Regions from separate parts of the Streptomyces sp. NPDC049970 genome, predicted to be linked through region 1. Evidence: predicted binding sites of a transcription regulator. Region 1 holds the regulator's gene; each other region holds the start of a gene.
What was found. The regulator HrcA, encoded in region 1, represses chaperone genes, less so after heat shock. The targets are predictions, from matches to a motif close to TTNGCACTCNGNNNNNCNGAGTGCNAA.
Positions count from the first base shown of each region.

Region 2: groES (co-chaperone GroES) is a predicted target of HrcA. The motif match lies at 2,492-2,518, and genes of this name have one in related genera.
Region 3: groL (chaperonin GroEL) is a predicted target of HrcA. The motif match lies at 2,608-2,634, and genes of this name have one in related genera.

Region 1 covers NZ_JBFALP010000002.1:720,289-729,657, forward strand. The annotation lists gene AB0I83_RS05965 (DUF3097 domain-containing protein) at 1-635, opposite strand, end outside; gene AB0I83_RS05970 (MBL fold metallo-hydrolase) at 661-1,386, opposite strand; gene hrcA (heat-inducible transcriptional repressor HrcA) at 1,552-2,568, shown strand; gene dnaJ (molecular chaperone DnaJ) at 2,569-3,708, shown strand; gene AB0I83_RS05985 (16S rRNA (uracil(1498)-N(3))-methyltransferase) at 4,019-4,765, shown strand; gene AB0I83_RS05990 (histidine triad nucleotide-binding protein) at 4,860-5,219, shown strand; gene AB0I83_RS05995 (ribonuclease Z) at 5,236-6,144, shown strand; gene AB0I83_RS06000 (adenosine deaminase) at 6,155-7,147, shown strand; gene AB0I83_RS06005 (MFS transporter) at 7,111-8,469, opposite strand; gene AB0I83_RS06010 (PfkB family carbohydrate kinase) at 8,830-9,369, shown strand, end outside.
Region 2 covers NZ_JBFALP010000004.1:273,873-283,241, reverse strand. The annotation lists gene AB0I83_RS10070 (SDR family oxidoreductase) at 1-213, shown strand, start outside; gene groL (chaperonin GroEL) at 304-1,929, opposite strand; gene groES (co-chaperone GroES) at 2,028-2,336, opposite strand; gene AB0I83_RS10055 (polysaccharide deacetylase family protein) at 2,624-3,535, opposite strand; gene AB0I83_RS10050 (methyltransferase domain-containing protein) at 3,651-4,874, shown strand; gene AB0I83_RS10045 (hypothetical protein) at 4,875-5,057, opposite strand; gene AB0I83_RS10040 (DUF1876 domain-containing protein) at 5,113-5,385, opposite strand; gene AB0I83_RS10035 (VOC family protein) at 5,466-5,930, opposite strand; gene AB0I83_RS10030 (hypothetical protein) at 6,060-6,323, opposite strand; gene tsaD (tRNA (adenosine(37)-N6)-threonylcarbamoyltransferase complex transferase subunit TsaD) at 6,320-7,420, opposite strand; gene rimI (ribosomal protein S18-alanine N-acetyltransferase) at 7,420-7,911, opposite strand; gene tsaB (tRNA (adenosine(37)-N6)-threonylcarbamoyltransferase complex dimerization subunit type 1 TsaB) at 7,908-8,546, opposite strand; gene AB0I83_RS10010 (hypothetical protein) at 8,717-9,274, shown strand; gene AB0I83_RS10005 (hypothetical protein) at 9,358-9,369, opposite strand, start outside.
Region 3 covers NZ_JBFALP010000016.1:1,103-10,471, reverse strand. The annotation lists SAM riboswitch class I at 6-133, shown strand; gene thrC (threonine synthase) at 152-1,450, shown strand; gene AB0I83_RS24185 (MoaD/ThiS family protein) at 1,479-1,754, shown strand; gene AB0I83_RS24180 (cold-shock protein) at 2,224-2,430, shown strand; gene groL (chaperonin GroEL) at 2,836-4,458, shown strand; gene AB0I83_RS24170 (response regulator transcription factor) at 4,654-5,307, opposite strand; gene AB0I83_RS24165 (histidine kinase) at 5,397-7,088, opposite strand; gene AB0I83_RS24160 (dihydrofolate reductase family protein) at 7,311-7,853, opposite strand; gene AB0I83_RS24155 (DUF397 domain-containing protein) at 7,953-8,165, opposite strand; gene AB0I83_RS24150 (helix-turn-helix transcriptional regulator) at 8,146-8,988, opposite strand; gene AB0I83_RS24145 (hypothetical protein) at 9,107-9,346, shown strand; gene AB0I83_RS24140 (hypothetical protein) at 9,336-9,369, shown strand, end outside.

The DNA of each region.
Region 1 (9,369 bases):
CCTGGGATGCCCACGGACGACGGCTTCACGGCCTCCCAGACATCGATGTACGGGTGACCCACCACGAGTACGTTCCCGTCGGTGACCTGAGCGGCGATCCGGGACTCCTTGGAGCCCGGCACCAGATGGTCGACCAGGACACCGAGCCTCGCGTCCGGTCCGGGCGCGAAACCGCGCACGATCGCCGGCAGGTCGTCGATCCCCTCCAGGTACTCCACGACCACCCCCTCGATGCGCAGGTCGTCGCCCCAGACCCGCTCGACGAGCTCCGCGTCGTGCCGCCCCTCCACGTAGATCCGGCCCGCCCGCGCCACACGCGCCCGCGCCCCGGGGACCGCCACCGAACCCGATGCCGTACGCGCGGGGCGTACGGTGCCGCCCGCCGCCGGACGTACGAGGGTGACCACTTTGCCCTCCAGCAGGAAGCCGCGCGGCGTCATCGGGAACACCCGGTGCTTGCCGAAACGGTCCTCCAGCGTGACCGTCGGCCCCTCGGCCGTCTTCTCGCACCGGATCACCGCCCCGCAGAAGCCGGTGACGGTCTCCTCGACGACCAGATCGGGTTCGGCCGGCACCTCGGGGGCGGGGGAGGACTTCTTCCACGGCGGAGTCAGGTCCGGCTGGTAGCTGCGCATGGCACGACGATAATCGCGCCCCCCGTCACGACACGCCGAACCGGGCGGCCAGCCCGTCCCGCTGCGCCCTCACGAACGCCGCGTCCACCACCGCCCCGTGCCCCGGTACGTACAGCGCTTCCTCGCCGCCCAGTTCCAGCAGCCGGTCGAGTGCGGCCGGCCAGTGCGAGGGCACCGAGTCCCGGCCCGCCTGCGGTTCCCCGGACTCCTCGACCAGATCCCCGCAGAGCACCACGACCGGCGTGCCGGGCACCAGCACCGCGAGGTCGTGTCCCGTGTGGCCCGGCCCGACGTTCGCCAGCAGCACCTGGAGGCCGCCTCCGAGATCCAGCGTCCATTCGCCGCTGACCTGGTGCCGCGGAGCCACCAGGGCGTCCGCGGCCGCCGTCGCGTCCGCCTCGCCCATCCCGTGCCGCAGCGCGTCCGCGCGCAGCTCCTCGGCGCCGTGCCGCCCCAGCAGCTCCGCCGTGCCGACCGCTCCGTAGACCTCCGCACCGGAGAAGGCGGCGGTGCCCAGCACATGGTCGAAGTGCGGATGGCTCAGTGCGATATGCGTCACTCTCCGGCCCAGCAGCGCCTCCGCCTGGGTCCGCAGTTCGACGCCCTCCCGGAGCGTCGAACCCGTGTCGAGGAGCAGCACGCCGTCGGCCCCGGCCACCAGCGCGGTGGTCGCGTCCCAGCCGGGCAGGCGTCGCCGCCCCGAACCGTTGCCCAACCGCTCCCAGCCGAACTCTTCCCAACAGACGTCCATACGGCGACGCTATCGGCAACCACCTGCGCGGTCCCGCGACGGCGTGGCCGGTCGGCCTTGCCCCCGCCCCACCCTCCCCCCGTACACTGACCGGGGGGATTGCTGGCACTCGACCCCACAGAGTGCCAGGCAGAAACCGGAGAACCACAGCTGGAGGTGTGCGCGGTGCTCAGCGAACGCAGACTCGAAGTGCTGCGCGCCATCGTCCAGGACTATGTCGGCACCGAGGAACCCGTCGGTTCCAAGGCGCTCACGGAACGGCACAGCCTCGGGGTCTCCCCGGCCACCGTCCGGAACGACATGGCGGTGCTGGAGGACGAGGGCTTCATCGCCCAGCCCCACACGAGCGCGGGGCGCATTCCGACGGACAAGGGCTACCGCCTCTTCGTCGACCGACTCGCGGGTGTCAAGCCCCTGTCGTCGCCGGAGCGCCGGGCCATCCAGAACTTCCTCGACGGCGCGGTCGACCTCGACGACGTCGTGGGCCGCACGGTCCGGCTGCTCGCGCAGCTGACCAGGCAGGTCGCCGTCGTCCAGTACCCCTCGCTGACCCGGTCGACGGTGCGGCACGTGGAGCTGCTGTCGCTCGCGCCGGCCCGGCTGATGCTCGTGCTGATCACGGACACGGGCCGGGTCGAACAGCGTATGATCGACTGTCCGGCACCGTTCGGTGACACGTCTCTCGCCGATCTGCGGGCCCGGCTCAACAGCCGGGTCGTGGGACGGCGGTTCGCGGATGTCCCGCAGTTGGTGCAGGATCTTCCGGAGTCCTTCGAGAACGAGGACCGGGGAACCGTCTCGACGGTGCTCTCCGTCCTCCTCGAGACCCTGGTCGAAGAAACGGAGGAGCGGCTGATCATCGGCGGCACCTCCAACCTCACCCGCTTCGGGCACGACTTCCCTGTGATGATCCGGCCGGTGCTGGAGGCATTGGAGGAGCAGGTCGTACTCCTGAAGCTGCTCGGTGAGGCAACGGATTCGGGCATGACCGTACGGATCGGGCACGAGAACGCCCACGAGGGCCTCAACGCCACGTCCGTCGTCGCGGTCGGCTACGGTTCGGGCGACGAGGCAGTCGCCAAACTCGGCGTGGTCGGACCGACCCGCATGGACTACCCCGGAACGATGGGAGCGGTACGCGCAGTGGCACGTTACGTCGGACAGATCCTGGCGGATTCGTAAGTGGCCACGGACTACTACGCCGTACTAGGCGTGCGCCGCGACGCATCTCAGGACGAGATCAAGAAGGCATTCCGTAGGCTCGCCCGCGAGCTGCACCCGGATGTCAACCCGGATCCGAAGACCCAGGAGCGGTTCAAGGAGATCAACGCCGCTTACGAGGTGCTCTCGGACCCGCAGAAGAAGCAGGTCTACGACCTCGGCGGCGACCCGCTGTCCGCCTCGGGCGGTGGCGGTGGCGCGGGCGGCTTCGGAGCCGGCGGCTTCGGCAACTTCAGCGACATCATGGACGCGTTCTTCGGCACGGCGTCGCAGCGCGGACCCCGTTCGCGCACCCGGCGCGGCCAGGACGCGATGATCCGGTTGGAGATCGACCTCGCCGAGTCCGCCTTCGGCACGACCAAGGACATCCAGGTCGACACCGCGGTCGTCTGTACGACCTGCAGTGGCGAGGGGGCCGCACCCGGCACCTCCGCGCAGACCTGTGACATGTGCCGCGGCCGGGGTGAGGTCTCGCAGGTCACCAGGTCCTTCCTCGGCCAGGTCATGACCTCGCGCCCCTGCCCGCAGTGCCAGGGCTTCGGCACGGTCGTGCCGACCCCGTGCCCCGAGTGCGCCGGTGACGGCCGCATCCGCTCGCGGCGCACGCTCACCGTGAAGATCCCGGCAGGTGTCGACAACGGCACCCGGATCCAGCTCGCCGGCGAGGGAGAGGTCGGCCCCGGCGGCGGCCCGGCCGGCGACCTGTACGTCGAGATCCACGAACTGCCGCACGCGGTCTTCCAGCGGCGCGGCGACGACCTGCACTGCACGGTCACCCTCCCGATGACGGCGGCGGCACTCGGCACCCAGGTGCCGCTGGAGACGCTCGACGGACTGGAGGAGATCGACATCAGGCCGGGCACCCAGTCCGGCCAGTCGGTCCCGCTGCACGGGCGCGGCATCACGCATCTGCGTGGTGGCGGGCGCGGCGACCTGATCGTCCACGTCGAGGTCATGACCCCGACGAAGATGGACCCCGAGCAGGAGCGTCTGCTGCGGGAACTGTCCAAGCTGCGGGGTGAGGAGCGGCCCACGGGGCAGTTCCAGCCAGGGCAGCAGGGGTTGTTCTCCCGTCTGAAGGACGCCTTCAACGGCCGCTGAACCTTGTCACCGCACCGCCCGCCGGTCTCGTACCGGCGGGCGGTGCGCTGTGTCGCGGACGGCCGCTCACGGTTCCGGACAAGCCGCTCAGGGTTCCGGGCAACCGCTCACGTCGTGGAACGGCTGATTTCGGCACGGTTCACCGGACATGGCACGATGCGGTCGTGTCCTCGGCCCTCACCGGCCTCCGCCGGTACCCGGCCGTGCGGGCGTGGACGACGGGCGGTGCGCCACGCCCGGAGCCGGCCATCGGCCCGGACGCCGCCGAGACGGAAGCCGCGCGTGCGGCAGTGAACGTGAGGAGTGCCCAGTGACGGCACCGGTCTTCGTCGTCGAACACCTGCCCAGCGGGCCGGAGTTCGTCCTGGACGGCCCCGAGGGGCGGCACGCCGTCTCCGTGAAGCGGCTGAACCCCGGCGAGGACGTCGTCCTCACCGACGGGAGGGGGCGCTGGGCCGAAGGCGTCGTACGCGCGGCCGAGGGCAAGGACCGGCTCGTCGTCACCGACCTGGAGAGCGTCCACGAGGAACCGGAGGCCGCGCCCCGGATCACCGTCGTCCAGGCGATCCCCAAGGGCGACCGCGGTGAGCTCGCGGTCGAGACGATGACGGAGACGGGCGTCGACGGGATCGTGCCCTGGCAGGCCGCACGCTGCATCACCCAGTGGCGGGGCGACCGGGGACTCAAGTCACTGGCCAAGTGGCGCAGCACCGCGCGCGAGGCGGGGAAGCAGTCGCGCCGTGTCCGCTTCCCCGAGGTGGCCGACCTCATGACGACCGGGCAGGTCGCGGCGCTGCTGGCCGGTGCCGACTTCGCGGCCGTACTGCACGAGGACCGGGACAGCGGCAGCGAGCCGCTCGCGACCGCCGAACTCCCCGAAGAGGGCACCATCGTCCTGGTCGTGGGACCGGAGGGAGGGGTCTCCCCCCAGGAGCTCGCCGCGTTCGCGGACGCGGGCGCGCCCCCTTACCGGCTCGGCCCCAGCGTGCTGCGCACCTCGACCGCGGGGACGGCCGCCGCCGCACTGCTGATGGGGCGTACGGGGCGCTGGAGCTGAGGACCCGTCCGTTCGGGGCACCGGCGTGCCCGCCGGGCCGGATAGCATGGCCGGTGTACTGATCACCGGGACCGACGACCGAGGAGGCCGGGCCATGGCGGGAGAGCCGCAGACCGACTGCCTGTTCTGCAAGATCGTTACAGGGGACATCCCGGCGACCATCGTCCGCGAGAGCGGGACGACCGTCGCCTTCCGTGACATAAACCCCCAGGCGCCCACCCACGTCCTGGTCATCCCCAAGGCGCACTATCCCGACGCCGCCTCGCTCGCCGCAGCCGAGCCGCAGATCGCCGCCGACGTGCTGCGCGAGGCCGGTCTGGTCGCCGAGGACGAGAAGCTCTCCGGGACGGGTTACCGCATCGTCCTCAACACCGGCGCCGGTGCGGGGCAGACGGTCTTCCACGCGCACGCCCACGTCCTGGGCGGACGCGGCATGCAGTGGCCTCCCGGCTAGAACGGTTCCGCACACCGTGTCCGTACGAGAACTCGTGGTCCTCGGCACCGCCAGCCAGGTCCCGACCCGGCACCGCAACCACAACGGCTACCTGCTGCGCTGGGACGGTGAGGGCATCCTCTTCGACCCGGGCGAGGGGACGCAGCGCCAGATGCTGCGGGCAGGCGTCGCGGCGCACGACATCAACCGGATCTGTGTCACCCACTTCCACGGCGACCACTCGCTGGGCCTGGCCGGGGTGATCCAGCGGATCAACCTCGACCGGGTCCCGCATCCCGTCACCGCCCACTTCCCGGCGAGCGGACAGCACTTCTTCGACCGGCTGCGGTACGCGACCGCCTACCGTCAGTCGGTCGAGCTGGCCGAGGTCCCTGTCGCGGCCGACGGGGTCCTCGCCACCACGGCGGCGTACACCCTCGACAGCCACCGGCTCTCCCACCCGGTCGAGTCCTACGGCTACCGCCTCACCGAGCCCGACCGGCTGCGCATACTGCCCGGGAAGCTCGCCGAGCACGGCATCGCGGGGCCGGACGTGGGACGCATCCAGCGCGACGGAGTCCTGCGCGGCGTTCCGCTGGAGGAGGTCTCTGAACCCCGGCGCGGACAGCGTTTCGCGTTCGTCATGGACACCCGGCTCTGCGACGGCGCGTTCGCGCTCGCGGAGGAATGCGACATGCTGGTCATCGAGTCGACGTTCCTCGACGAGGACGGCCGGCTCGCCGCCGACCACGGCCATCTCACGGCCGGGCAGGCGGCCCGCGTGGCGAAGGAGTCGGGCGTACGGCACCTGGTGCTGACGCACTTCTCCCAGCGCTACAACGACCCCGAAGTCTTCGAGCGACAGGCCAGGGCAGCCGGCTTCGAGGGCGGCCTGACCATCGCCCAGGACCTGATCAGGGTCCCCGTACCCACCCGCCACCAGTGACGAGAACACCGTGCACCTCCCCAAAGCAGAGCTCCACCTCCACATCGAAGGGACCCTCGAACCCGAGCTGGCCTTCGCTCTCGCCGCACGCAACGGCGTGACCCTGCCCTACGCGGACACCGAGGAACTGCGCACCGCGTACCTCTTCCACGACCTGCAGAGCTTCCTCGACCTCTACTACGCTCTCATGGCGGTGCTGCGCACCGAGGAGGACTTCGCCGAGCTGGCCGACGCCTACCTCGCCCGCGCCGCCGCCCAAGGCGTCAGGCACGCCGAGATCTTCTTCGACCCGCAGGCCCACACCGACCGCGGGGTGCCGATCGGCACCGTCATCGAGGGGCTCGGCAGGGCGCTGGACGCCAGCGAGGAGAAGCACGGCGTATCCACCCAGCTGATCATGTGCTTCCTGCGCGACAAGTCCGCAGAGTCGGCGCTGGAGACCCTGGACGCCGCCAAGCCGTACCTCCACCGCATCAGCGCGGTCGGCCTCGACTCGGCCGAGGCCGGCCACCCGCCGTCGAAGTTCCGCGAGGTGTACGAGGCGGCCGGCGCACTCGGGTTGCGCAAGGTCGCGCACGCGGGCGAGGAGGGCCCGCCCGCCTACATCCGTGAGGCGCTCGACGTCCTGGGCGTCGAGCGCATCGACCACGGGCTGCGCGCCATGGAGGACCCGGACCTGGTGGAGCGGCTGGCCGCCGAGCGGGTACCGCTCACGCTCTGCCCGCTGTCCAACGTGCGGCTGCGCGCCGTCGACGTACTGGCGGAGCACCCGCTGCCCGCCATGATGGCCGCCGGACTGCTCTGCACGGTGAACTCCGACGACCCCGCCTACTTCGGCGGCTACGCCGAGGACAACTTCCGGGCCGTCCGCGAGGCGCTCGGCCTGGACCGCGAACAGCTGCGCACACTGGCCCGCAACTCCTTCGAGGCGGCCTTCCTCGACCACGACGAGGAGCGCAGGGCGCGCTACCTGTCCGAGGTCGAGGCGTACGCGTTCGACTGACCGGCCGAGTCGGCGGGGCCGGCGGTCCGGATCGCGCTCCTGACCAGCCGCCTCCGCCGCAGCGCGGGCACACTGATCTCCGTGACCGCCTGCTCCGGCGCACCCAGCTTGGGTACCGCGCCGGGCAGGCCGCCGGTCGTGGCGGCGAGCAGCGCGGCGGGCGCGCCGCCCCTGCGCCGCACCGAGCCGGAGACCAGCGGACGTCCGCCGGCGTGCAGCGCGACGGCGGTGACCGGGGCGGCGACCAGGAGCGTGACGGTCCCCAGGACCAGGCCCATCACCGCGTAACCCGCCTGCTCGGAGAGCACACTCCCCAGCACGGGGCCGCAGGCCACACCTATCGACGACGCCGAGCCCGCGAGGACGGCCCAGCGGCCGCGTACGTCCAGTGAGGCAGCCAGGCCGATCAGGTAGGACAGGACCACCGGGTAGAAGGCGTTCCACGCGATCTCCCCGGCCGCGAACGACCCGAGGCCGTCGGCCGAGGAGCTGAGCACGATGCTCCCCGCGATGATCATCGTCCCGACCCCGATCGGCACCGCCCGGCCGAGTCGGGCGCCCAGCATGCCCGCACCCATGACACCGAGCAGCCCGGCCCCCAGCGCGGCGGCGAACACCGCGCCGACGGTCACCTCTGACAGCCCGGCCTGCACGACTCCGATGCTGCTGCTGACGCCCCACAGGGCGTTCTGCGCCATGGACCAGACGAACATTCCGCCGGCCAGCACCAGACCGGACCGCCGGTGCGGCAGCCTGCCCCGGACAGAGGGCGTCGCTCCCACGGGTGTGGGGCCGCCGAGCCGGGACGTGACGGGCCAGACGAGCAGGGCTGCCAGCGCGATCGCCGCGAACGGCAGCCGGTGGCCGCCGCCCAGGTGCGGGATCGTCAGATACATGACTCCCGCCGCCGCCGAGACGCTGAGCAGCCCGAGCGAGGAGGTCCGGTGCGGATCGCTGCGCGCGGCGATGCCGGATGCCGCGACAGCGGTGGCCGTGCCGGAGCCGAAGCCGCCGACCACCACGCCGAGCACGATCAGCGGCACGGAGGCGGTGCTCGCCGCGCAGCCGTAACCGAGCGCTGCGAGCAGCAGACCGGCGCGCGCCGGTCCGCGGGCACCGTATCCGTCCACGCGGCCCGCCAGTGTGAAGCCGGCCGAGGCCGAGCTGAGCAGGAGGGCGCTGCCGACCAGACCGGCCTGGGCCGGGCTCAGCCCCAGAGAGGTGGTGAGGCGGCCGACGACGGTGGGAAGCAGATAGGAGGCGAGGTATCCGGAGGTGAACACGGCTACCAGGGGCCACGCGGCGCGAGGGCGCGAGGACATGGGCGTTCCCGGAGAACATGCCGCAGGGGCGGCGGAAGGCAGGGGAGGGTGGAGCGGGGGTAGGGCAGGGCGGAGCCGGGGAGGGTGGGGCGAGAAGAAGCGGGAGGAGCGGCACTCGTCGTCAGCTGTCCTGATCGGTGCTCGCGGGGCAATTTGTATCAAGCACGCACTGACAACCGAAAGATGGCTCGATGTGATCTGAGTCACCTTTATGTTTATGCGCGAAAGGGCTGGGTAGCTGCGCAGGTTTATGCAGGTGGGAGAGGATGCGCGCGATACGGTGCGTACTCGCCGGACGGGGCGGCGGATCCGGCACACTGGCCGAAACTGTCCAGATCCGCCACGGCCGGGGAGCGCACGGTGAGCACAGGAAAACCAGGCATCGACCCGCTGCTCGGGCTGCGCGCCCCGCAGGACCCGGCCTGCGACGTGTTCCTGACCGGCACGGTGTTCCTGGACATCATCTTCACCGGCCTGGACAGCGCCCCCGTCCGCGGGACCGAGTCCTGGGCCCGCGGGATGGGCTCCAGTCCCGGCGGCGTCGCCAACATGGCCACCGCACTCGCCCGGCTGGGCCTGCGCACCTCCCTGGCCGCCGCTTTCGGCGACGACCACTACGGCGAGTACTGCTGGGACGCCCTCGAACAGGGCGAGGGCATCGACCTGTCCATGTCCCGCACGGTGCCCGGCTGGCACTCGCCCGTCACCGTCTCCATGGCGTACGAAGGTGAACGCACGATGGTCTCGCACGGCCATGAGGCGCCCGCCCCCGCGCCGTCCCCCGTGCCCGGCCGCACGCTCCCCTCCTGCCCGCCGCGCGCCCGCGCCGCCGTCGCCTCACTGACCCCGGGCCGCAGCGAGCCCTGGGTGGCCGGTGCCGCCCGGAACGGCGCCATGGTC
Region 2 (9,369 bases), on a different contig from region 1:
CGGGCCGGGATGGGCACGGGCGACATCCCGGACTGGATGTGGCTCGACGCGGACAAACTGGTGACCGCCGCCCTGGCGGACCTGGCCCGGGGGAGGTCGGTGTCGATCCCGGATCCTCGGTACAAGGCGCTGATGGGCCTGGTGAAGCTCACGCCCCGGAGCCTGCTCGGCGGCGTGACCACACGCGCGGGCCGGACGTACGGCCCGAAGTAGGCGGAAGGTCGGGCACCCGCCACCGGAAACGCACCGAGGCCCGGTGCCCCCGCGACGGGGGTACCGGGCCTCGGCGGCGTACCGGAGGTACTAGTGCGAGTGGCCGTGGCCGCCGTGACCGGCGTCGGCCTCTTCCTCGGCCGGCTTCTCGACGACCAGGGTCTCGGTCGTGAGCAGCAGCGACGCGATGGACGCGGCGTTCTCCAGGGCGGAGCGGGTGACCTTGACCGGGTCGATGACGCCGGCCTTCACCAGGTCGCCGTACTCGCCGGTCGCGGCGTTGAAGCCCTGACCCTTGTCGAGCTCGGAGACCTTCGAGGTGATGACGTAGCCCTCGAGGCCCGCGTTCTCCGCGATCCAGCGGAGCGGCTCGACGGCGGCGCGGCGCACGACCGCGACACCCGTGGCCTCGTCGCCGGTCTTGCCGAGGTTGCCCTCGAGGACCTTGACGGCGTGGACCAGAGCGGAGCCACCACCGGAGACGATGCCCTCCTCGACCGCGGCGCGGGTCGCGGAGATGGCGTCCTCCAGACGGTGCTTCTTCTCCTTGAGCTCCACCTCGGTGGCGGCACCGACACGGATCACGCACACGCCGCCGGCCAGCTTCGCGAGGCGCTCCTGGAGCTTCTCGCGGTCCCAGTCGGAGTCCGTGGACTCGATCTCGGCCTTGATCTGGTTGACCCGGCCCTTGACGTCGGCGGAGTCGCCGCCGCCGTCGACGATGGTCGTGTCGTCCTTGGAGACGGTGACGCGGCGGGCGGTACCCAGCACCTCGAGACCGGCGCCGTCGAGCTTGAGGCCGACCTCCTCGGCGATGACGGTCGCACCGGTGAGGGTGGCGATGTCGCCGAGCATGGCCTTGCGGCGGTCACCGAAGCCCGGGGCCTTCACCGCGACGGCGTTGAAGGTGCCACGGATCTTGTTGACGACGAGGGTGGAGAGCGCCTCGCCCTCGACGTCCTCGGCGATGATCAGGAGCGGCTTGGAGGCGCCGGCCTGGATGACCTTCTCCAGCAGCGGGAGAAGCTCCTGGATGGAGCCGATCTTGCCCTGGTGGATCAGGATGTACGGGTCGTCGAGGACGGCCTCCATACGCTCCTGGTCGGTCACCATGTACGGGGACAGGTAACCCTTGTCGAAGGCCATGCCCTCGGTGAACTCGAGGTCCAGACCGAAGGTGTTGGACTCCTCGACGGTGATGACACCGTCCTTGCCGACCTTGTCCATCGCGTCCGCGATGAGCTCGCCGACCTGCGGGTCCTGCGCGGAGAGCGCGGCCACGGCGGCGATGTCGGCCTTGTCGTCGATCGGGCGGGCGGTCGCGAGGAGCTCCTCGGACACGGCCTTCACGGCGGCGTCGATGCCCTTCTTCAGGGCGGCCGGGGAGGCACCCGCGGCAACGTTGCGCAGGCCTTCGCGGACGAGGGCCTGGGCCAGCACGGTGGCGGTGGTGGTGCCGTCACCGGCTACGTCGTTGGTCTTGGTCGCCACCTCCTTCACCAGCTGGGCACCGAGGTTCTCGTACGGGTCGTCGAGCTCGACCTCGCGCGCGATGGTGACACCGTCGTTGGTGATGGTGGGGGCGCCGAACTTCTTGTCGATGACGACGTTGCGGCCCTTCGGGCCGATCGTCACCTTCACCGTGTCGGCAAGCTTGTTGACGCCGCGCTCAAGGGCGCGACGGGCGTCCTCGTCGAACTTCAGAATCTTCGCCATGGGCTGAGCTGTCCTCTCGAACGAACTGCGCCCCTCACCACCCGGCTAGTTATCTCGCAGGGGGCCAGGGGCGCAGAACAGAAGCAAACGTGGGTGAACTACTTCTCGACGATCGCGAGAACGTCGCGCGCCGAGAGGACGAGGTACTCCTCGCCGTTGTACTTCACCTCGGTGCCGCCGTACTTGCTGTACAGGACGACGTCGCCGGTCTTGACGTCGAGCGGAAGGCGCTCGCCGTTCTCGAAGCGGCCCGGGCCCACGGCCAGGACGACGCCCTCCTGGGGCTTCTCCTTGGCGGTGTCCGGAATGACCAGGCCGGAAGCCGTGGTCTGCTCAGCGTCGAGCGGCTGGACCACAATGCGGTCCTCGAGCGGCTTGATCGCAACCTTGGAGCTGGTGGTCGACACGATCCGGTCTCCCCCTTCGGAGATCTCACGGGGTTTAACAGTCTGTGGGGTGGCGACCGGGCCGATCCGTCGTCGCGGGTGCCGGACCTGTCCTGTCGCGCGGTTGTGCTGGCACTCTCCATCGGTGAGTGCCAGCACAGAGACTATGACCGGGATTAGCACTCGGTCAAGCGGAGTGCCAATTCACCACCCTCGCGTGGCGCTGCGGGACGCCGTACGCCCGGAGAACGCGGGAGACCTCCGCGGTGTTCCGCGACCGCCGCCGGGCGGTACGGGCCGCACCGCCGTCAGACGTAGTCCTCCAGCCTGGCCACGGCGTAGCCCTTGTCGGTGATCGTCTTCATGACGCGGCGGATCATGTCGGCCATGGACCCCTTCCAGTCCTCGCGGCCGCGGAAGTGGGTGAGGACGATGTCGCCGGGATGCAGGTCCTGGTCCCACTCGCGCCACTCCATGTGGTCGGGGAACGCCTCGGCCGCCCACAGCGGAACGGCCTTGATGCCGCAGGAGCCGGCCACGCGGAGGGTGTCGCCGTTGTAGTTGCCGTACGGCGGCCGGAAGAGGGTGGGCCGCTTCCCGAAGTACTTCTCGATCTTGTCCTGCTCGCCGCAGATCTCCCGCCGCTGTTCGGCCTTCGAGAGCCCGGGGAGGTAGCGGTGGTTGAGCGTGTGGTTGTTGAGGGTGACGCCCCGGGCCTGCATGTCCTTGAAGTAGCCGTAGTCGTCGCTGACCACGTAGTCGCTGAGGAAGGCGCTGTAGGGGATCTTCAACTCCGTCATCATGCGCAGGAGTTCGGGGTCCTTCTCCGCCCCGTCGTCCATCGTCAGGAAGACGATCCGCTCCTTGGTGGGCACGGTGGTGAAGACCGGCGGCAGCGCCTCCCCGCCCTCCACCTCGAACCCCTCGCGGGTGGTGATGCGCGGCTTCTCGGCCGGTGGCGCCGGGGCGGCCAGCGGGGGTTTCGCCAGGCCCCACTTCTTCGCGGCCGCGACACGGGCGGCCTGCTGCCTCTTCAGCCGCTCGGCGCGGGCCTCGGCGGCCGCGGCGGGGCCGGGCCGCGCGGCGGCGGCGCCCGGCTGCCCGGCGGCCGGCTTCCCGTGGTCCGCGGCCCCGCCGTCCGCACCGTCGGCGCATCCCGAGGCGACGGAGGCGACCAGCAGGGCGGCCAGGACCGCGCAGACTGGTCTGCACCGCTTCATGGCGGATTTTTCTTTTTGTCGTACTAGTTGCATGGCGCCGCATCCTGCCAGCCGGTCCCCGGCCGCCTCCCGCGACACCTCCGGGCGACCGGCCGGGTCCCCCGGCTGGCTCACAATGGGTCGTGTGAACGCCCTCCCCCCCGCCGGTCAGCCCGAGCCGCTCGCCTCCTTCGCCGCGCTGCGCACCCCGCAGGGCGCGGCCCTCCTCGACGAGCTGCGCGACCACGACCCCGCGCAGGAGCTGGCCACGGCCACCAGGCTCCGCCGGGCCCACCCCGCAGCCCTGGTGTCCGCGGCGCTCGGCCAGGCGCGGCTGCGGCAGCGCGCGGTGGCGAAGTTCGGTGCGGAGGACGCGTTCCGCATGTTCTTCACCCCGCACGGCGTGGAGCAGGCGACCCGCACCTCCGTGGCCACGTACCGCGCCGAGCGTCTCGCCGGGCGCGGTGTGCGCAGCGTGGCCGACCTGTGCTGCGGCATCGGCGGCGACGCGATCGCCATGGCCCGTGCGGGCATCGCGGTCCTCGCCGTGGACCGGGACCCGCTCACGGCCTCGGTCGCCCGCGCGAACGCCGAGGCGCTCGGCCTCCAGGACCTGGTCGAGGTGCGGTGCGCGGACGTCACCGGGATCGACACCTCGGCGTACGACGCGGTCTTCGTCGACCCGGCGCGACGCGGCGGACGCGGCAGGATCTTCGACCCCGAGGCCTATTCGCCGCCGCTGTCCTGGGCGACCGATGCGGCGCTGCGGGCACCGAGGGCAGCGCTGAAGATCGCTCCCGGCGTCCCGCACGAGGCGATCGGACCGCACGCGGAGGCCGAGTGGATCTCGGACGGCGGAGACGTCAAGGAGGCCGTGCTCTGGTTCGGGGAGGGCTTCACCCCCGGGGCCTTCCGGGCCACGCTGCTCCCCTCGCGCGCGACCCTGGTGGCCGGCGCCCCGCTCCCGGCACCGCCCGTGGGCCCCGTGGGCCGGTATCTGTACGAGCCGGACGGCGCCGTCATCCGCGCCCATCTGGTGGCCGACATCGTGGAGCGGTGCGGGGGGAGGCTGGTCGACGAGACGATCGCCTACGTCACGAGCGACACCGCGTACGAGTCCGACTTCACCACCGCGTACGAGATCACCGACGAGCTCCCCTTCAACATGAAGAGGCTCAAGGCGCTGCTGAGGGAACGTCGGGTCGGCGTACTGACCGTCAAGAAGCGCGGCTCCCCGGTCGAACCGGAGGAACTGCGCCGGAAGATGAAGCTCCAGGGACCGCACGCGGCCACCGTCTTCATGACCCGGGTGGCCGGTGCCCCCACGATGCTGGTCGGGCAGCCGGTGAAGCGGCCCTGATCAGCCGTTGGCCGCGCCGAGCGGCGCGACCGGTGCCCGGAGGAGTACTCGCAGCACCCAGCGGCGGTGGGCGAACACCTCGAGGATGCCGGCGAGGCCGGAGATCCGGGCGTTGAAGCCGAGGCCCATGACGAGAGCCACGAGGCGGGCCAGCCCGCCCGCGCCGCGGGCCGGAAAGGCCACACAGGCACGCGTCCCCCGGCCCGCACCGATTCGCGCCCGCTGTCCGGCGGCGGGGTCAGGCCAGTGGGTACGACGTACGGCCGGACGCCTCGTCGATCTCGTCGTGCGCCTTGGTGAGCAGCTTCATCGCGAGTTCGTTGAGCGCGCGGGCACCGGCGATCTCCTCGCCGACCCTCGGCTGCTCGGAGTCGGAGGGGTGGCGGCTGGCATACCCGTGGGCCCGGACCTCGGTCCCGTCACTGAGCCTTACGAGAGCAGCCGCGCGGGTGCGGTGGGTGTCCTCCTCGAACTCAAGCTCGACATGCCAACCGACCGTGGTCTCCATCATGACGGTCACCTCCCGGACGTTCCCTCCTACAAGGGTGCGCCCGTTCGCCCGCCCGCGCACGGCGTGGCCGAGGGCGGCCGTCAGGCGTCCCGCAGAGCCTGGACATCCAGTTTGCGCATCCCCAGCATCGCCTTCATCGCGCGCTCCGCCCTGGCCTTGTCGGGGTCGGCGAGCACCTCGTGCAGGGCGCGCGGGACGATCTGCCAGGACAGGCCGTACCTGTCCTTCAGCCACCCGCACATGCTCTCCTCGCCGCCCTCGGTGAGCTTCGACCAGAGCGTGTCGACCTCCTCCTGGTCCGCGCAGTCGACGCTCAGCGAGATCGCCTCGCTGAAGGTGAACTGGGGACCGCCGTTGAGGGCGGTGTACTCCTGGCCGGCGAGCACGAAGTCGACCGTCAGCACGGTGCCGGGCTCACCCGGGGAAGCCTCGGTGTAGTACGAGACGTCGACGATGCGCGAGTCGCCGCCGAAGACGGAGACGTAGAACTCCGCGGCCTCCTTGGCCTTGCCGTCGAACCACAGACAGGGCTTGATCTTCTGCATGGTCTCTCTCCCTCACACGGTGCGGTGCGTCGCAGGACGCCGTGCAAGGTAGACCGCGGCGGGGCCCGGAACTCATCGGGACACGCGCCCTGCCCGGACGTGCGGGAGTTTCGTCGCCCGACCGGCGGCTCAGCCGCCCGCCGGCCCCAGCGACTCGAAGCGCCAGCGGTGCACCGGGCGGGTGATCAGGCCGGCATCGGGTTCGGGGAGCTCCGGCAGTTCGTCGTCGTACCCCGCGTCCCACCAGGTCAGGACGAGCACCCGGTCCTGCGGGGCGCGCAGCAGCTCGCTGCGCGCCGGCGCCAGTTCACCGACCCTGGCCGCGGCCCACTCCAGCAGCTCCGCGCCCCGGCCCTGTGCCGCACGGGCCTCCCACATCAGGGCCACGGTCATGAGTAGAGGTTGTCCTTGCTGATCTCGTGCACGTGGTCGTGACCGTGGCCGTGGACCCCCGGCACATGGGGCTCCGTGACGGGAAGCGAGGAGTCGGCCGAGAGGTCCAGGTCCGACACCGGGCGGTTGCGGGCCACCATCTCCGCGCCGAGCGCCGCGACCATCGCGCCGTTGTCCGTGCAGAGTCCGGGCCTGGGAACCCGCAGCCGGATCCCGGCCTTCTGGCACCGCTCCTCGGCGAGCGCCCGGAGCCGCGAGTTGGCCGCGACGCCGCCGCCGATCATCAGGTGGTCCACGCCCTCGTCCTTGCAGGCCCGGACGGCCTTGCGGGTGAGGACGTCCACGACGGCCTCCTGGAAGGACGCGGCCACGTCCCGCACGGGAACCTCCTCGCCCGCCGCGCGCTTCGCCTCGATCCAGCGCGCCACGGACGTCTTGAGCCCGGAGAAGGAGAAGTCGTACGCGGGGTCGCGCGAGCCGCTCAGACCGCGCGGGAACGCGATCGCCTTCGGGTCCCCCTCCCTGGCCAGCCGGTCGATGACAGGACCGCCGGGGAAGCCGAGGTCCAGCACCCGGGCGATCTTGTCGAAGGCCTCGCCCGCCGCGTCGTCGATGGTCGCGCCGAGCGGCCGTACGTCGTTGGTGATGTCCGGGGCCAGCAGCAGCGAGGAGTGCCCGCCGCTGACCAGCAGCGCCATCGTGGGCTCGGGCAGCGGGCCGTGCTCCAGCTGGTCGACGCAGATGTGCGAGGCGAGGTGGTTCACCCCGTACAGCGGCTTGTTCAGGGCGTACGCGTACGCCTTGGCGGCGGAGACCCCCACGAGCAGTGCCCCGGCGAGCCCGGGGCCGGCCGTGACCGCGATGCCGTCGAGGTCGCGGGCGCCGATCCCGGCTTCCTTCAGGGCGCGCTCGATGGTGGGGACCATCGCCTCCAGGTGGGCGCGGGACGCGATCTCCGGCACGACACCGCCGAAGCGGGCGTGCGTGTCGACGCTGGACGCGACGGCGTCGGCGAGGAGCGTGGTCCCCCGCACGATGCCCACGCCGGTCTCGTCGCAGGAGGTCTCGATACCGAGTACGAGCGGTTCGTCAGCCATCAGTCTGTCTCAGTTCCTTGTACGGTCAGCCGCATGACGAGTGCGTCGATGTTCCCCGGCTGGTAGTAACCCCGGCGGAAGCCGATGGGTTCGAAGCCGAAGCGTTCGTAGAGCTTCTGCGCGCGGGTGTTGTCGACCCGTACCTCCAGGAGCACCGCGGCGCACTCGAAGGCCGTGGCGTGCCGGAGGAGGTCGGTCAGGAGCTCGGAGCCCAGGCCGCCGCCCCACTGGCCCCGGCTCACGGCGATCGTCTGGACGTCGGCGAGGTCGCCGGCCGACGCGAGGCCCGCGTAGCCGACGATCCGGCCGTCGGCGGGGTCCTCGGCGACGACGTAGCGGTGGGTGGCCCTGGGCCCGCGGGTCCGGGCCAGCTCGGACCAGAACATGCCGGCCGACCACGCGTCGTCCGGGAACAGCTCCAGCTCCAGCTCCAGCACCTGGTCGATGTCCCACCAGCGCATCTCGCGGAGCACAGCGGTCGCGGTGGTCACTTCGGGGTGACCACCTTGTAGTTCTTCGGGACCTGGGCGTCGGGCCTGCGGAGGTACAGCGGCTGCGGCGGCAGCAGTCCGGACCCGGCGGCCAGGCGCTCGACGGCCAGGGAGGCGAGCGCACCGGCGGAGACGTGCTCGGGGCCGCGGGCGTCCGGGAAGGCCTCGGGGTAGAGCAGGGCCCCGGCGCCGGCCACCGGCAGGCCCGCGAGCCCGTCGGCGATGTCGGCGGGGCGGTCGACCCCGGGCTCGCCGGCCCGCGTACGGGCGTCCTCGTAGCGGGCCCAGTACACCTCCTTGCGGCGCGCGTCCGTCGCGACGGCGAAGGGGCCTTCGAGCCCGGAGGCGTACGCGAGGGCGTCGAGTGTGCACAGGCCGTGCACCGGCACCGACAGGGCGGACCCGAACGTCGCCGCGGTGACCAGGCCGACGCGCAGCCCGGTGTACGGGCCGGGGCCGACGCCGACGGCCACGTCGGTGACGGCGTCCAGTGTCACCCCGGCCTCGGCGAGGACCCGGTGGACGGCGGGAAGCAGGAGTTCCCCGTGCCTCCGGGCGTCGACCTGGCCGGTCTCGGCGACGACGGAGGCCCCGTCGTGGAGGGCGACGGTGACGGCGGGGGTGGCGGTATCCATGGCGAGCAGCAGCACACAAACAGCCTACGGCTCCGCCGACGCGGCCATGGCAGCCCGTTCGACGTCCCGGTCTGCCCCTCCGCTGCTGGTACCGTCGCCCGGGTACCCGCGTGTACGACGTAAATGCTTGTACGACATGCGACGAACGGCATGTGAAAGGGGACCTCACGGTGGCACGGGGCAGCTCGGGAATCGTGGCCGGGCTCACCGCCGCGGCAGTGGCCGCGGTCTGTTTCCTCGCCTACCAGGCGTCGGCGAACGCGCCCGACTCCGTCGCCGCCCCCTCGGCGAGCGCTTCAGGACCGGCCGCGACCCCCTCCGCGAAGCCGAAGCCCGCGAAGGACCCGCTCGCGGTCCCCGAGGACTCGGACACCGGCAACCGTGTCGTGTACGCGCTCAAGGAGCGCCGCGTCTGGATCGTGGACGGCAACGAGAAGCGGCTCAGGACGTTCACCGTGATGCCGAGTTCCGTGAATCCGCTGCCCGGCGTGTACGCGGTCACTTCACGCTCCGGCACCATCAAGGGTTCGGACGGCGTCCTGATCGAGCACGTGGTGCGCTTCGCGAACGTGGACGACGTGTCCGTGGGCTTCAGCGCCGCGCAGGACGACTCGATGAAGAGCCCCGACCCCACGTTGAAGACCGGCGGGGTGCGCATGAAGCGGGCCGACGGGAACGCGATGTGGACGTTCGCGACGGTCGGCGCGAAGGTCGTCGTAGTCCCGTAGCCCCGCAGCCCCGTAGTGCCGTAGTAGCGCCGACCGACCCGTGCTCCCGGCGGACTGTCCGTCGGTTGCCTCGCGCGCCCGCCCTACGCCGCGTC
Region 3 (9,369 bases), on a different contig from region 1:
CATAGCGCTCATCCAGAGGGACTGAGGGAACGGCCCGTTGAAGTCCCGGCAACCCTCCTGCCGACCGAGAGGTCACGGTGGGGAAGGTGCCAATTCCGTCTTGTGGCGAAATACGTCGCAAGGAAGATGAGGAGAAAGGGCCTCCGCCATCATGGCCGTGCAGACAGTCGCAGCAAACACCGAATCCTCCGCCGTTGACCTCGGTCCCGCAGCCGCGCTTTCCTGTCGCGAATGCGGCGAGCGTTTCGAGCTCGGCCCCGTTTTCGCCTGCGAGTCCTGTTTCGGGCCGCTCGAAGTGGCGTACGACCTGCCGAGCGGCTCCCCCGAAGAGCTGAAGAAGCGCATCGCCGAGGGCCCGGACAACATCTGGCGCTACGCGCCGCTGCTTCCCGTCCCCGCCGACGTCGCGGACAAGCCGAACATCAACCCCGGTTTCACCAAGCTCGTCAAGGCCGACAACCTCGCCCGCGAGCTGGGCGTGACCGGTGGGCTCTACGTCAAGGACGACTCCGGCAACCCGACGCACTCCTTCAAGGACCGTGTCGTCGCCATCGCCGTCGAGGCCGCCCGCGCCTTCGGCTTCACCACGCTGTCCTGCTCGTCCACCGGCAACCTCGCCGGTGCGGTGGGCGCCGCCGCCGCCCGGGCCGGCTTCCGCTCGTGCGTGTTCATCCCGCACGACCTGGAGCAGGGCAAGATCGTCATGGCCGCGGTGTACGGCGGCGAGCTGGTCGGCATCGAGGGCAACTACGACGACGTCAACCGCTTCTGCTCGGAGCTCATCGGCGACCCGCTCGGCGAGGGCTGGGGCTTCGTCAACGTCAACCTGCGGCCCTACTACGGCGAGGGCTCCAAGACCCTGGCGTACGAGATCTGCGAGCAGCTCGGCTGGCGGCTGCCCGACCAGATCGTCATCCCGATCGCGTCCGGCTCGCAGCTCACGAAGATCGACAAGGGCCTCCAGGAGCTGATCAGGCTCGGTCTCGTCGAGGACAGGCCGTACAAGATCTTCGGCGCCCAGGCGGAGGGCTGCTCACCGGTCTCCACCGCCTTCAAGGCGGGACACGACGTCGTGCGGCCCCAGAAGCCGAAGACCATCGCCAAGTCCCTGGCGATCGGGAACCCGGCCGACGGCCCGTACGTGCTGGACATCGCGCGGCGCACCGGCGGGGCCGTGGAGGACGTGAACGACGAGCAGGTCGTCGACGCGATCAAGCTGCTGGCCCGCACCGAGGGCATCTTCGCGGAGACCGCGGGCGGTGTGACGGTCGGCGTGACGAAGAAGCTGATCGAGGACGGTCTGCTCGACCCGGCCCTGACCACCGTCGTCCTGAACACCGGTGACGGGCTGAAGACGCTCGACGCGGTCGCTCCCACGACCGGCCTGTCGGCGACGATCAGGCCCAGCCTGGACGCGTTCCGCGACGCCGGCCTCGCCGCCGCCAACTGACCACCCGAGACCGAAGGAAGGCACCCACATGAGCGTCAAGGTCCGTATCCCCACCATCCTCCGCACCTACACGGGCGGTCAGGCCGAGGTCCCTGCCGAGGGTGCGATCCTCTCCGAGGTCATCGAGTCCCTGGAGAAGAACCACCCGGGCATCGGCGCCCGCGTGCTGGACGACCAGGGCAAGCTGCGCCGCTTCGTCAACGTGTACGTCAACGACGACGACGTGCGCTTCGAGGGCGGCCTGGACGCGGCCACCCCGGACGGCGCCGGGGTCTCGATCATCCCGGCCGTCGCCGGAGGCTGACCCCCTCCCGGCGGGTGTCCGGCGGGTGCGCGAGCCGGAGCGTGACGGACCGGCCGGCCCCGGCCCCGCAGTGCGAACACGATGGCCCCCTCCGGGAAGCGGAGGGGGCCATTCTGCATGGTTGAGCACGGTACAGTTGGGGAAGCCCCCCTGGCTGCTCGTGCCGCCCGCATATGAGAATGCGCCCGGTCACGACAAGAAGTGGCCAAAGTGTGTGGGCTCTTTGTGGCGTAAGTGCCCTTTGCCTGGCCCGAGTTGCCCTGGAATGCCACTGATTCCCACTGTCCGGGCGTTCGTGTGTGCCCAGAATTCTCGTCCGATTGACCTGTTGCAGAGGGCAGTTGGGCAGATACATTCGGCCGCGGTCGACGCGTTCCGGCGCACGCCGCCCTTCCTGTCGGAGGGTGAGTTCCGACCCGGGCCCGCGAAGTGCGGGCTCGTGCAAGGGCCTGTTATAGGGGAGTTAGCCATGGCTCAGGGCACCGTCAAGTGGTTCAACGCGGAGAAGGGGTACGGCTTCATCGCGGTCGACGGTGGTGCGGATGTTTTCGTCCACTACAGCGCGATCCAGATGGACGGGTACCGCACCCTCGAAGAGGGTCAGCGAGTTGAATTCGAGATCTCGCAGGGCCAGAAGGGGCCGCAGGCGGACATGGTCAAGCTCGCCGTCGGCTGAGCTCGGCGCGGTCGGCGAACGACACTACTCACGCACGTAGGGCCCGTACCTCCCGACAGGGGATACGGGCCCTACGTGCGTCGGCGCGCCCCCCTCGCGGCCGTCCGCATCCGGGCAGGGGCGCCTGCGCCCACCCGTCGCCGGACCTCCGCTCCCAGCGAGCCTTCCTCGAAGGCGCTTGCACTCGAAGGGGTCGAGTGCTAATCATTGGCGTTAGCACTCTCCAGGTGAGAGTGACAGAACTTGGACCGGGCCGGTGAGGCCCGCAGGCTCGTTGGGGCAAGGAACCAGTGAGCACGCAGGCCGTCCGTCGCGGGCGCCTCCCGGTCCGGAGAGATCCTTCCTCGAGCTCTCGGATGCGTTCGAGTAGAGGAAGGTCCTATCCGTCCGGGAGGACCACTTCACATGGCCAAGATCATCGCGTTCGATGAGGAGGCACGGCGCGGTCTCGAGCGCGGGATGAACCAGCTCGCCGACGCCGTCAAGGTCACCCTCGGCCCCAAGGGCCGTAACGTCGTCCTCGAGAAGAAGTGGGGCGCGCCCACGATCACCAACGATGGTGTTTCCATCGCCAAGGAGATCGAGCTCGAGGACCCGTACGAGAAGATCGGTGCGGAGCTGGTCAAGGAGGTCGCCAAGAAGACGGACGACGTCGCCGGCGACGGTACGACCACCGCCACCGTTCTCGCCCAGGCACTCGTCCGCGAGGGCCTGCGCAACGTCGCCGCGGGTGCCAACCCGATGGCTCTCAAGCGTGGCATCGAGAAGGCCGTCGAGGCCGTCTCCGCCGCTCTGCTGGAGCAGGCGAAGGACGTGGAGACCAAGGAGCAGATCGCTTCGACCGCCTCCATCTCCGCTGCCGACACCGAGATCGGCGCCAAGATCGCCGAAGCTATGGACAAGGTCGGCAAGGAAGGCGTCATCACCGTCGAGGAGTCCCAGACCTTCGGTCTGGAGCTGGAACTCACCGAGGGCATGCGCTTCGACAAGGGCTACATCTCGGCGTACTTCGCCACCGACATGGAGCGTATGGAGACGTCTTTCGACGACCCGTACATCCTGATCGTCAACTCCAAGATCAGCAACGTGAAGGACCTCCTTCCGCTGCTCGAGAAGGTCATGCAGTCGGGCAAGCCCCTGCTGATCATCGCGGAGGACGTCGAGGGCGAGGCCCTGTCGACCCTGGTCGTCAACAAGATCCGTGGCACCTTCAAGTCCGTCGCCGTCAAGGCTCCGGGCTTCGGTGACCGCCGCAAGGCCATGCTCGGCGACATCGCCATCCTCACCGGTGGCACCGTCGTCTCCGAGGAGGTCGGTCTCAAGCTGGAGAACGCCGGCCTGGACCTGCTCGGCAGCGCCCGCAAGGTCGTCATCACCAAGGACGAGACGACGATCGTCGACGGTGGCGGTGACAGCGACCAGGTGCAGGGCCGCGTCAAGCAGATCCGTGCCGAGATCGAGAACTCCGACTCGGACTACGACCGCGAGAAGCTCCAGGAGCGCCTCGCGAAGCTGGCCGGCGGCGTGGCCGTCATCAAGGCCGGCGCCGCGACCGAGGTGGAGCTCAAGGAGCGCAAGCACCGCATCGAGGACGCGGTGCGCAACGCCAAGGCCGCCGTCGAGGAGGGCATCGTCGCCGGTGGTGGCGTGGCTCTGCTCCAGGCCTCGGCCGTCTTCGAGAAGCTCGACCTGACCGGTGACGAGGCCACGGGCGCCAACGCCGTGAAGCTCGCGCTGGAGGCCCCGCTCAAGCAGATCGCCGTCAACGGTGGTCTCGAGGGTGGCGTCATCGTCGAGAAGGTGCGCAACCTGCCGATCGGTCACGGCCTGAACGCCGCGACCGGCGAGTACGTCGACATGATCGCCGAGGGCATCATCGACCCGGCGAAGGTCACGCGCTCCGCCCTGCAGAACGCCGCGTCCATCGCCGCGCTCTTCCTCACCACCGAGGCCGTCATCGCCGACAAGCCGGAGAAGGCCTCCGCGGCCGCTCCGGGCGGCATGCCGGGCGGTGACATGGACTTCTGATCCCCGGATCAGCAGCTCCAGGCGGTACCCGCAGTACCTGTACGACGCCGGCCCCCGGGATTCGTCCCGGGGGCCGGCGTCGTGTTTCCCCGCCCGGGACGTGGCCGACCGGAAGGCCCGGCGTCCGTAGCGGCTCCGTCCCTCGACGCGGGGCCGGTCGCGGTGTGCCGGACGAGCAGGGGCCCCGGTCGGGGGTCAGGTGCCGAGGCCGGCGTCCCGTGCCAGCAGCGCGGCCTGCACCCTGTTCTCGCACCCCAGCTTGGCCAGGATGCGGCTCACGTAGGTCTTTACCGTGGCCTCGCTCATGTGGATCCGCTGACCGGCGTCCGAGTTGGACAGGCCCTCGCCCAGGAGGGCGAGGACATCCCGTTCGCGGTCCGTCAGCTTCTCCACCCGGCGGCGGGCGTCCTCCGCGCGGTGCGTGGAGCCACCGGAGGCCAACGAGTCCACGACATGCCGGGTGGCACCCGGCGACAGGTACGCCTCCCCGGCCGCCGCCGCCCGTACGGCACGCATCAGCTCCGCGGGCGCCGAGTCCTTCAGCAGGAAGCCCGCGCTTCCCTCGCCCAGGGCGCGCAGCACGTTGTGCCGTTCCCCGAACGTCGTCAGTATCAATACCCGCACCTGAGGGGCGGTCCGGCGAAGCTCCGCGAGGGCGGTCAGCCCGTCCATGACCGGCATCTGGATGTCGAGCAGCGCGACGTCGATCCGCTGGGCACGGGCGAGTTCGACCGCCTCGCGTCCGTTCGACGCCTCCGCGACGACGTCCATGTCGTCGGCGGAGGAGAGGATCATCCTGATGCCCGCCCGGATGAGCGGCTCGTCATCCGTCACAAGAACCCTGATCACGACTCTCCCGAGCGGTCCTGAGCGGTCATACCTGTGGGCATCCGGCCATCATCCCCGATCGCGCCGGAGACCGGGGCGCCGTGGGGCCCTCAGGCCGTCTCGAAGGACTTCTTCTCGACCAACTTGCCGTCCTTGAAGCAGAAACGGAAGACCGGTTCCGCGTCCAGGCCGCTCCCCATGTCCGAGGAGAGGAGCGTGAGGCACGTCGCACCGTCGGGCTCCGGCGGCGCGCCGTCACCCGGGCCGGTGTTCAGGAACGAGTCACCGCGCGGCAGCCGATCGCGGACGGACTTCTCGGACTGACCGATCGTCACGGCGTCGTACTGCTCGGGGTCGATCATCGCCTTGTCCGCCTCACGTACGAGGAAGACCCCCGCGACGACCACCGCGATCACCAGCAGGACGGCGACCAGGGCCACCACCCCGCATCCGATGGCCACACCGTTGCGCCTCTTGGTCCTGTCCACTGCCCTTGCCAACTCCTTCGGGAGACCGTTCCAGTCGGTGACCGGATCACTCTCACCCGTGCGGCCCGCCGGGTTCTGCGCCCGAAAGTCGTTCCGCGGAGCGACGAACGTCGTCGCCGCGTCGCCGGGCTGCGGGCTCGTGAAGCCCTCGGCCGCCGACGTGTACGGCAGGACGCCGGCCAGCCGGAACCCGCCGTCCGATGTGGGGCCCGCGTGCACCATGCCGCCGACCAGTCTGGCCCGCTCCTCGAGCCCGGTCAGCCCCTGGCATCCGCTCGCCACACCGCTGCTCACCGGTTCCGGCGCCGGGCCGTTGGCGACCTCCACGACCAACGAGTCCGGCTCGTACCGCAGGCCGATGCTGATCGAGGCCCCCGGAGCGTGCTTGTGGGCGTTGGTGAGGCCCTCCTGGACCACGCGGTACGCCGCGTGGTCGGCGGCCGGGGCCAGTGGACGCACCCCGCCCGAGCGCCGGACCAACACGTCCGCGCCCGCGCTCCGGGACGTGTCGGCGAGGCCCTCGATGCCGACGACACCACGTGACGGCGCCCCGGGGCCCTCGCTTCCCGTACCCGCCGCCTGCGGCCCGGGCTGCGGGGCGTCGGCACCGCCCCGCAGCACGCCCACCACGTCGCGCAGTTCGTGCATCGCGGTCACCGAAGCCTCACGCAGCACACCGACCGCCACGCGCTGCTGCCCTGTCAGCTCGCGGTCCACCTCCAGCGCCCCGGTGTGCACCGCGATCAGGGCGAGTTGGTGTCCGAGGCTGTCGTGCATGTCCTGCGCGATGCGCTGACGCTCCAGCATCCGGGCCTGCCCGGCGATCATCGCCCGCTCGCGCAGGAGTTGGGCGTTGTACTCGTGGAGGGTGTCGGTCAGCGTCCGGCGCTGCGACCAGTAACGTCCCGCGAGTCCCGGCACGACGAGCGCGACCAGCAGGAACATCCCGCTGATGACCAGGAGCGCCCAGGACACCTGCGTCTGTTCCCACACGGCGGTCAGGCCGAGGGCGAGACCGTAGGCGAGGCCGAAGACACCGCACGCCCTGCCGAGTCCGTCGATCCGTCGCCCGGCCGACCAGGCGACGACGAGCAGCAGGGGCGCGAGCCCGCTGAACGGCGCGGAGCCGGCCGCGACCGCCAGCAGCACGGGTGCGGGCAGCCCCCGGCGCAGGAGCGACAACAGCCCGGCCACCACCCCGATGACGACGGCCTGCACCGTGCCTTCGTCGTCCACGAGCCCGGTGCCCACAGCCAGCAGCGCGAGGGCCAGGCTCAGAAACGATTCGCCCACGATGCGCCGGCCCGGCCACATCCCGGGCGCGAAGAGGGCCCGCCCCGGTACGGCCGACCAGGACGCCAGGCGCGCCCTCACCGCCGATGCCCGGGAGGCGGAGTTCACGGGGGCCATGGAATCCACACGAGTCACGCGCCCACGTTAGGGTCCACCTGCCGGACACCGCTGTCACCGTTGGTCGCGACGGCCCACGACGAAAGTCGCTGCCGGTCAGGTGGGGCGGCTGCTTGAGGGCCGCGCCTACTTCGGCACGCGGAACCGGAGCATCGTGACGGCGCCCGACTGGGTGTTGCTGAAGGGCTCCAGGTCGATCCTGTCGAGGCTCGATGGCGAGAAGCGGACACCGTCGCCTAGTAGCACCGGCAGGACATAGACCAGGATCTCGTCGACGAGCCCCCGCTGCAGGCACTGGGCGGCCACGTCGGCACCGAGGATCTCCAGGTTCTTGCCGCCCGCGGCGCTGCGTGCCGTGGCAACGGCTTCCTCGAGTCCACAGGTGAGGAACGTGACGGTGGGGTCCGGTTCCTCGGGAGGCTCGTGGGTGAGGACGAACTGTGCTCCCCCGTCGTAGGTGGCGTCCTGGTCGGCCATACGCTTGGCGACCTCGTACGTGCCCCGGCCGACGAGCATGGCGCCTGTGGCCGCCATGACCTCCGGGAACACGTCCGCAGTCAGGTACTCGGCGATCCAGTCCATCGCGTTGCCAGGACCGGCGATGAAGCCGTCCAGCGACATCGCCCTGTTCACGACCACTTTGCCGGTGCCGGTGCTCACGTCGCTCATGCGTACTCTCCAAGAGTTTTGGAAGCCGAGGCCGAATCATATTTCGACCGGCGGGGAGGGCGAGGGCGACCGACCCGGTGATTGTTTGTGGTCACCGCACTACTGGCGCAGCTTGAGCCCGGTGACGAAGGCTGCCCACGCGGCGGACCGGAACACGAGCGCCGGACCTCCGGTGGCCTTGGAGTCGCGGACGGGGACGATGTCGGGTTGGCCGGCGGCAACTTCGAGGCAGTTGCCGCCGCTGCCGTCGCTGTACGAGGACTTGTGCCAGGTGACTGCGGCCAGGTCGTGGTCAGAGCTGCTGAGCTTCATGGGCGTAATCCTCCGCCACCGATTCGATCAAGGCCAGGGACGCAACGGGGGACAGTGCGCTGGCCACCAGCAAATCGTAGGTTAGTTCGTATGAACGAACCGCTGCCGGATCGTCAAGCAACTGCCCTGAACCCAGCCCGTCCAAGTAGGCGAGGGGTGGGGCGTCCGGAAAGGTCATCAGCTTCAGAGGGCCGCCCATGGCTGGGTGTCCGCCCGCATGGAAGGGCAGCACTTGAACAATGATGCGTCTTTGCCCGATCAGGTTCGTCAGGTGCGTAAGTGCCTGGCTCATGACCTCGGGGCCTCCGACTTTTCGTCGTAGCGCAGCCTCGTCCAGAACTGTCCAAACCATGGGCGTTGTTGGATTGGCCAGGAGGCCGGCCCTCGCGATCCTGGCTTCGACGAGCTTGTCCACGGCTTCTTCCGGAGCAGTTGGGCGGTAGGCGAGGAACACGGCCCGCGCGTACGACTCAGCCTGGAGAAGCCCGGGGATGAGGAGCGGAGAGTACTCCTTGATCGTCTCCGCGACGGCCTCGGCCTCCGCCGCCTCCGCGAAGTGGTCCGGGTACTTCGACTGCTTCAGTGCGACGCAGTTCCGCGCGAAGAACCCGCCCCCGCCGAGCACTTCGTCCAGCTTCTGGGCCTGGTCCGCCTGCATACGTCGCGTACCCGCCTCCAGTTGCCCGATGAAGGAGCCGCTGACGAACAGGGGCACCCCCAGATCGTCCTGCGAAAGGCCCGCCGCCTCCCTGCGGTGGCGGAGTTCGGCGCCCAGCAGGGCCCGGGGCGATGAGGACGGGTCGAGCTTCTTCGGTCCGGGCAAGGCGACTCCCTGTGACACACGTGCGGGTGTTGGAACTGCACCTCTTCCACGGTAGCGATGAATTGGCCACTCTGAGTAGGCATAGGCGCTACTCAGCGTGGAAATGGGGAAGATCATGATGACGGCTACGGAACGGCGCAAGGAAGCGGCGGGCAGAGTGCGGGCGGCGGAGGACGCGGTGGCGCGGCTGCGGGCCGGGCTCGCGGGGGTCGGTGTGAAGCTGCCGTCGTTGGGGATCGATCCGGTCTCGTGCGCGGGCAACGAGCCGGCGCCGCTCGTGGACCTCGGCCGGTGCACGATCGAGACGGCGTTGCGGCTGAGTGAGCGACTCGAAGCGAAGGCCGCTCATGACGGTTGAGGGACTGGAGCCGTGTACACCGG